Regions from separate parts of the Shuttleworthella sp. MSX8B genome, predicted to be linked through region 1. Evidence: predicted binding sites of a transcription regulator. Region 1 holds the regulator's gene; the other holds the start of a gene.
What was found. The regulator HrcA, encoded in region 1, represses chaperone genes, less so after heat shock. The targets are predictions, from matches to a motif close to TGTTAGCACTCNNNNNNNNNGAGTGCTAACA.

Region 1 (3,850 bases):
TGTGAATCGCGGATGACAGCACCTTTGGGGACTTTTCTCATAACATTTATTGCATCCATATAGTCAGGCGCCGGAGATATAAGTCCCATGAATGCGGATACGACGCATATCGTAAGTAGTGGTTTCATTGTTATTGGAATAAAGATGATTCCTATTAGAGGAATGATTCCCAAAAGGGCAGGGGCTAAAGACATACAGATAAACCGCCTTTTTGTAAGAGGATGATATGAAATGGCCCATGCCTGCATTTTACGAACACACAGTCCCACCCACACCGTAGCTTCTTTCGGATAACAAACTGCGTGCGCAAACTCGTGAATCGGTAATGCTATCATAAATCCAATCAAAAAGGCCGGAACAAGGTATATTGGAGAAATCGGTGCTTCCTTGCTTGTAAATGCCTTTAAGAATACCGCCAACATGCAAATCATCATTGGAGCTATACCAAACGGCAGGGACTTACCGATAAATCCCTCAGCATCACGAATCTTAACCGCATTCTGCTGAACCGGCGGACTTTGATGCGATGTTCCAAATTCTTTTTTATTTCCTTCCCAAACGATCGCCATCTTAACCTCAGAATCGTACCTTTAAAATGATTTTGACATCTCCTGCCAATCTTCCTTCTTCATCAGGTATATCTATGGCGCAGCATTTCCTTCACAGCTTCCGGCATGATACCCTGACCCTGAAATGCTTCTCCAAACCAGTATGCCCGTTCGGCACTTGCCATATATTCTGCAATCTGAAATACAGCAAACGCTTCGTCTCCGATGACTCCCGCATCATGTGCTACTTCTGCAAAATACAGCTTCTCTGCATCATCCGATGACAGAAAAGCTGTTGCAGCAACAAACTCTATTCTCTTTATTCCCGGGCATCTTCCATGATCTCAGAGAGCTTGCTCTTGAGCTCTTTGAGACTGCCCATCACCTTGGCATAATCCATTCGCTTGGGCCCCACGATACCGATCGTCCCCCTGACTCCGTCACCCAGGTCATAGTTGGCTGTCACAACTGAGCAGTCCGGCATGTTTCCGATGGGAGATTCACTTCCAATATAGACCTGGATCCCCGTCGAATCGGGATTGTTGGCGCTCTGCTCCTGCACGTCATTGATCAGCTCCGCCAATTGTCCCTTCTCCTCAAAGGTAGAGATGAAGGTCGAGGCCTTTTGCGCGTCAGACAGCTCCGGGTATTTGAAAATATTGGTGGCTCCGGACGTATAGATCTCCAGTCCGTCATCCTCACGCAGCGTCTCCGGAATGGTCTTTAAGACCTCCGCCACAATATCCTCGTGAATTCCCGCCTGCTCCTGCATCCTGCTGATCGTAGTCAGATTGATTTCCTGCGCGGTCAGCCCATTCAGGCTGTTGTTGAGCAGCATATTGAGCTTCAGGAGATTCTCACCGCTCAGAATGCTCTTGACCTCAATCAGGCGGCTCTTGACCATATTGCCTCCCATCATGATGACGGCCAGGATCTGGTGCTCATTAACCTGAGAGAGCTGGAGGAACTTAATTCGGTTCTTGCTCACAGCCGGCGCGGAGATCAGGGAGGTGTACTGCGTGGTATTGGCCAAAAATTTGGCAACCTGCTGTAAGACCTTATCCATCTTCTCCGTCTTCTGGATCACGAAGTCCTTGAGCTCTGTAACCTCCTGGTCCTTCTCCGCCATCAGATGATCCACATAGAAGCGATAGCCCTGATCCGTCGGGATCCGGCCGGCCGAGGTGTGGGGACGAATGATGTAGCCCATCTCCTCTAAGTCGCTCATCTCATTGCGAATCGTAGCGGAGCTCAGACTGACGCCCTCTAACTTGGAAATCGTCCTTGAACCGACCGGCTCTCCGGACTCCAGGTAATTCTGAATAATTGCGTGGAGGATCTTTGACTTGCGCTCGGAAAGTTCCTCAATACCCTGCCCGGAATCTGCCATAGATTTCTCCTCTCTTTTGGCACTAGCACTCGATTCTCCTGAGTGCTACAACTTCTTTTATTGTAGGGACAGGGCCTTTGCCTGTCAACACGAGGAGACGAATCTACTGCTTTTAGGGAGACAAATTACTGCTTTTGTGCGATAAATTACTGCTTTTGTGAGATAAATTTGCCGCTTTGGGGCTGTTTTATTTCTGTTTTAATGCAAAAAATTTAACGCAAATATTCCGCCAGCACCTGGTTAGAAATATCCGTACCTGCCTTTGTAAGAGCAATCATCCCTCCCTGTCGGCGCAGGAGACCCCGCTTGCTCTGGCTCTCCAGAGTGGATCCATAGACACTGCCGACGGGGAGATCAAAAGCGTTGAAAAAATCCGCCTCCCGTATGCCCCTGGTCTTGCGCAGCCCCAAAAAGAGAAATTCCTCCATGGCCTCCCGGCGGGTCAGCTTCTGCACCGTTTTGGAATCAATCCAGGGAGCGTCCGCCAGGACTTCATCCAGGTCCAGCTGTTGACCGGGATCATATTTTCCCCAGAGGTCAATATAGCGGTCTGTCTCAGGGATATTGGAAAAGCGCAGATTTGGATAGGCGCAGCTTCTCTGTGCCGGATCTTTTCGCATGAGGGGATTCCTGTCCGAATGCCTGTCTATGAGGGAATCACAGAGTAAAGACGCCGCCCCCACACCAAATCCAAGGTAGGGCTTTCTCTCCCAATAGCCCAGGTTATGACGACAGGCATAGCCCTCCCTGGCATAGTTGGAAATCTCGTACTGCCTGTATCCCTTTCCCGTCAGGAAGGTCCTCGTCATATCATAGAGCGCGTACTCCAGGTCACTGTCCGGCAGCTCCAGCGTTTTTTCGCCCCTCTCTCTCCTGGCGATATCCCCGGCATATCTCTCATAAAAGGGCGTACCCGGCTCTACAATCAGAGAATAGGCGGAAATGTGCTCCGGCCGGAGCATAGTCACCATCTGAAGGGTTCTCTTGAGCTTATCCTCGGTCTGCAGGGGCAAACCCGTCATAATATCCACATTGACATTGGAAAAACCGGCTGCGCGGACATGTTCAAAGGTACGTAGAAAATCATTCCAGCTGTGAATTCGTCCCAGAAGGGCCAGCTCATCGTCATTGGACGACTGCAAGCCGATCGAGACGCGGTTGATCCCCATCCTTTGATAGGCCCTCAGCGCCTTTGCCGTCACGGTCCCCGGGTTTAGCTCCAGACTGACCTCAGCGTCCCTGGCCAGAGAAAAGTTCCTGTGAACTGCCGCAAAGATCTGCTCCATCAGAGAATAATCCAGCCAGGAAGGAGTTCCTCCCCCCACGAATACACTTGCCGCCTGCTTCCTGCCGATCAGTCTGCCCCACCAGTCGATTTCTTTGACCAGGGCGCCGGCATAAGCCGCCTGCTCCTTCGGGCTCCCCGGATGAGAGTTAAAATCGCAGTATAAACATTTTTTCACACAAAAGGGAATATGTATGTAGAGCTCCAAAGCTTCCACGCGCCCTGCTCCTTCTCTTGATGTATCCCGACCGCTGTTTCAAACAGACCTGCCGCAAATTCCACGTCGTCGCCGGATGCGCGTCTGTTCCTTGGAGAGCGGCATCCGATCCTCAGTCGTCCGAATCCAGCTTGAGAACCGCCATAAAGGCTTCCTGCGGGATCTCCACACTGCCCACCTGCCGCATGCGCTTCTTTCCCTCCTTCTGCTTCTCCAGAAGCTTTCTCTTGCGGGAAATATCTCCCCCGTAGCACTTGGCCAGGACATCCTTGCGCATGGCCCGGACCGTCTCTCTGGCAATTACCTTCCCCCCGACTGCCGCCTGAATGGGAATCTCAAAGAGATGCCTGGGGATCTCCTTTTTGAGCTTCTCGCACATCTTTTTCCCCCGCTCGTATGCGGTGCCTGAG
Region 2 (3,850 bases), on a different contig from region 1:
TGGTCGTTCTTATGGATCGCTTCGGCTATGTCAAGGCGATTGACCTGTCTGTCTATGACCGCAATCAGGAGGCCGCGGACAAGGAGAACAAGTATGTGATTCACTGCTCCAATCTGGACCGGCTGGCAGTGTTCAGCTCGACCGGACAGCTGCACCTGATCAAGGTCTTGGATATGCCCGGGGGAAAATTCCGGGATAAGGGAACTCCCATTGATAATTTGTCCAAATTTGACTCCGCCAGGGAAAGGATCCTTTTCGCGGAGGCGCTTGGCGCGGTCAAGGAGAGCAAGGTCTTCTTTGGGACCAGGGCAGGTTATATCAAGCAGGTGGACGGGGCAGAATTCGACGTCTCCCGCTACAGCTCCATCGCGAGCAAACTGGGGCAGGGAGATGAGCTCGTGGCCGTCGGGACGATCCGGGGCGCGGAGACGCTGGTTATGGAGACCAAGTCCGGCTACTTCCTCCGCATTCCGGTTTCTGATATTCCGGAGAAGAAGAAGGCGGCTGTCGGGGTGATCGGAATCAAGCTGGGCCGGGCCGACCGGGTCAGCCAGATGTATCTTCTGACGGATCAGGAGGGTGGATTGACCTCTCTGCACAATAAGAAGGTGGTTCTCAACCGGCTTCATATCGGAAGTCGGGCGACAAAGGGGGTCAAGCGCTGAGGATCGGGCCCTGTTTTTGACGGAAGCAAGAAGGAGAAGAGGATTATGGACAAGTTCAATGGCGGGCTTCGCCCAGGTCTGGTCGTCAATTGGAGTATTGATCTTGCCCTGCAGGGACTCTTTATCGGCCTTGGAATTTATCTGTTCAGAAAGTCGGCGGAGGGACAGAGTCTGGCCGCCTACCTCCTGCTCTCGGGATTTCTGATCCGGGGTCTGTCGTCCATGGCGGTCTATGTGGTCAAGGGACATTACCGGAGTCTTGGCAATGACAGCTTTCGAAGCGGCCTGCTTTTGACCCTGGCCTGTGCCCTGGCAGCGATTCGCATGGGGGCCGTCACAGAGCATTTTTCTCTCTTTTTGGGCGTCCTCTTTCTCTATGCCGGAGCGGGCTTCGCCCAGTCCGCTCTTCAGATTCTCCTCCTGAAAAGAAAGTTCTGGTATCTGCCCCTGCTCTTTGCCATTCTGACCGCAATTTGCGCGATTCTTCTGATTCTGGATCCCGGAGCCCTGATCAGCGGCAAGTTCGAGAGGGCCTGTTTTGCCATGGTATTTGTCGGAGTCATGGGGATCTTCTCGCAAATCTTATCCCTGATGCAGCTTCTTTTCAGCAGACACCTGGAGAAGAGGGAGTTCAGGCGGATGCAGGAGGCAAACCGCAGCTTCATGGCGGATGAATCTACGGAAGTGATTGCGGATGGAGCTGAGGCAGGGGACATAGCTTCAGAGGATGACATGCAGATCCTTTCGGAGGATGAGTCGGAGTAGAAGACCATGTGATGTTCACAAAATATTCATATTTTTATTGCCTTTTTCCCTTGAAGTGTTCCGGGTGAAAAACTAATATAGTCCTATGAGTTAGCACTCTATTTTAACGAGTGCTAATAACTAGACATCAAGGAGGTTATTACATGAAATTAGTTCCCTTATCTGACAGAGTTGTTCTGCAGCAGGTTGAGGCAGAGGAGAAGACCGCTTCCGGCATTCTTCTGTCATCCGCGTCCCAGGAGAAGCCCCAGGAAGCTCTGGTTATAGCTGTTGGTCCCGGAGGTCTGGTGGATGGCAAAGAGGTCACCATGCAGGTCAGCCAGGGACAGAAGGTCATTTATTCCAAGTATGCCGGCACAGAGGTGAAGCTGGACGGTCAGGAATATGTCATTGTCCGCCAGAACGATATTCTCGCTGTTGTAGAGTAAGGTTTTCTGTTTTCGATGAGTTTGCATCAATTACTGTGAAAGAAGGTAAGAAAAATGGCTAAGGAAATTAAGTTTGGAGCGGAGGCCAGGGCGGCTCTGCAGTCCGGTGTAGACCAGCTGGCTGACACGGTGCGGGTCACCCTCGGTCCCAAGGGGCGCAATGTCGTCCTTGACAAGTCCTATGGTGCACCCCTGATTACCAATGACGGAGTCTCGATCGCCAAGGAAATTGAACTGGAGGATCGCTTTGAGAACATGGGCGCTCAGCTTGTGAAGGAGGTCGCCACCAAGACCAATGATGTTGCCGGCGACGGAACCACAACGGCGACAGTTTTGGCTCAGGCTATGATTCACGCCGGTATGCGCAACCTGGCTGCGGGCGCCAACCCCATCGTACTGCGCAAGGGTATGAAGAAGGCAACCAATGTTGCCGCAGACGCTCTGGTTGAGATGTCTTCTCCGGTTGCATCCAAGGATCAGATCGCCAAGGTTGCGGCGATTTCCGCCTCCGACGAGCAGGTCGGCGAGATGGTTGCAGACGCCATGGAGAAGGTCTCCAATGACGGAGTCATCACTATTGAGGAATCCAAGACCATGCAGACGGAGCTGGATGTGGTCGAGGGAATGCAGTTCGACCGCGGTTATATCAGCTCTTATATGGTGACCGATACGGACAAGATGGAAGCTGTATTGGACGATCCCTATATTCTGATTACAGATAAGAAGATCTCCAATATCCAGGAGATCCTGCCCCTCTTGGAGCAGATCGTACAGCAGGGTCAGAGACTTTTGATCATCGCCGAGGACGTCGAGGGAGAGGCTCTGACGACCCTGATCCTCAATAAGCTTCGCGGCACGTTCAATGTGGTTGCCGTCAAGGCTCCCGGCTATGGCGACCGCCGCAAGGAGATGCTGCAGGATATCGCAATCCTGACCGGCGGAACGGTGATCTCTTCTGAGCTCGGTCTTGAGCTCAAGGAGACGACCATGGATCAGCTGGGTCGCGCCAAGAGCGCCAAGATCACCAAGGAGAACACCACTCTGGTAGACGGAGCCGGTGATAAGGATGCCATTGCTGCCAGAATCAAGCAGATTCGTGGTCAGATTGAAGAGACCACTTCCGACTTTGACCGCGAGAAGCTGCAGGAGCGCCTGGCCAAGCTGGCAGGCGGCGTCGCTGTAATCCGCGTGGGCGCAGCCACCGAGACAGAGATGAAGGAAGCCAAGCTTCGCATGGAGGATGCCTTAAACGCGACCCGCGCCGCAGTGGAAGAGGGAATTATCGCAGGAGGCGGTTCCGCTTATATCCACGCTGCCAAGAAGGTGCACGATTTGGCCGAGCAGCTGGAAGGCGATGAGAAGACGGGCGCTCAGGTTATCGAGAAGGCCCTGGAAGCTCCCCTTTTCTACATCGTTGACAACGCCGGTCTCGAGGGATCCGTTATCATCAACAAGGTCAGAGAGTCTGAAATCGGCTTTGGATTTGACGCTTATCATGAGAACTATGTCGACATGGTAGAGTCAGGGATCCTGGATCCGGTCAAGGTTTCCAGAACCGCTCTTCTCAACGCGGCGTCTGTTGCCAGCACCCTGCTCACAACAGAGTCTGTCGTTGCCGACATCAAGGAGGATACACCGGCCATGCCCGCCGCTGCACCCGGAATGATGTAATGTCATTCGCAGGATAAGTTTTTCCAATCTGAGAGATCTCTTCGAACGCGACCATATTCTGGCCGCGGTTGGAGAGGTCTCTTTGCTTTAATTTTGTGTGACTGCATATTTGTTTTTCCGATGCTTTTTGGCGTGAACCGGCCCGGGTCATTTACAAGGTTGGCCCGGCTTTTTTGCACCTACTTGTCCAGACCTTTTACATGTCTGGCTTCAGCAGCTTCGTTGCGTGAACTCTGTGTATGTGCTAGTATTAGACGCGTGTGAAAAGCCATGAGTGGACGCAGGAAACAGAAGGATACAGGCAATGAGCAGAGTGGCAGT

Region 2: the regulator HrcA is predicted to act here: its motif matches at 1,519-1,549, upstream of HMPREF1508_RS01790 (co-chaperone GroES).

The regions. Positions count from the first base shown of each region.
Region 1 is NZ_JAQT01000033.1:79,241-83,090, forward strand. Features, by position in the region: gene HMPREF1508_RS08110 (metalloprotease family protein) at 1-569, opposite strand, end outside; gene HMPREF1508_RS10890 (GNAT family N-acetyltransferase) at 632-871, opposite strand; gene hrcA (heat-inducible transcriptional repressor HrcA) at 868-1,938, opposite strand; gene hemW (radical SAM family heme chaperone HemW) at 2,151-3,440, opposite strand; gene lepA (translation elongation factor 4) at 3,553-3,850, opposite strand, start outside.
Region 2 is NZ_JAQT01000009.1:118,763-122,612, reverse strand. Features, by position in the region: gene HMPREF1508_RS01800 (DNA gyrase/topoisomerase IV subunit A) at 1-665, shown strand, start outside; gene HMPREF1508_RS01795 (hypothetical protein) at 711-1,430, shown strand; gene HMPREF1508_RS01790 (co-chaperone GroES) at 1,574-1,858, shown strand; gene groL (chaperonin GroEL) at 1,913-3,529, shown strand; gene HMPREF1508_RS01780 (DegV family protein) at 3,834-3,850, shown strand, end outside.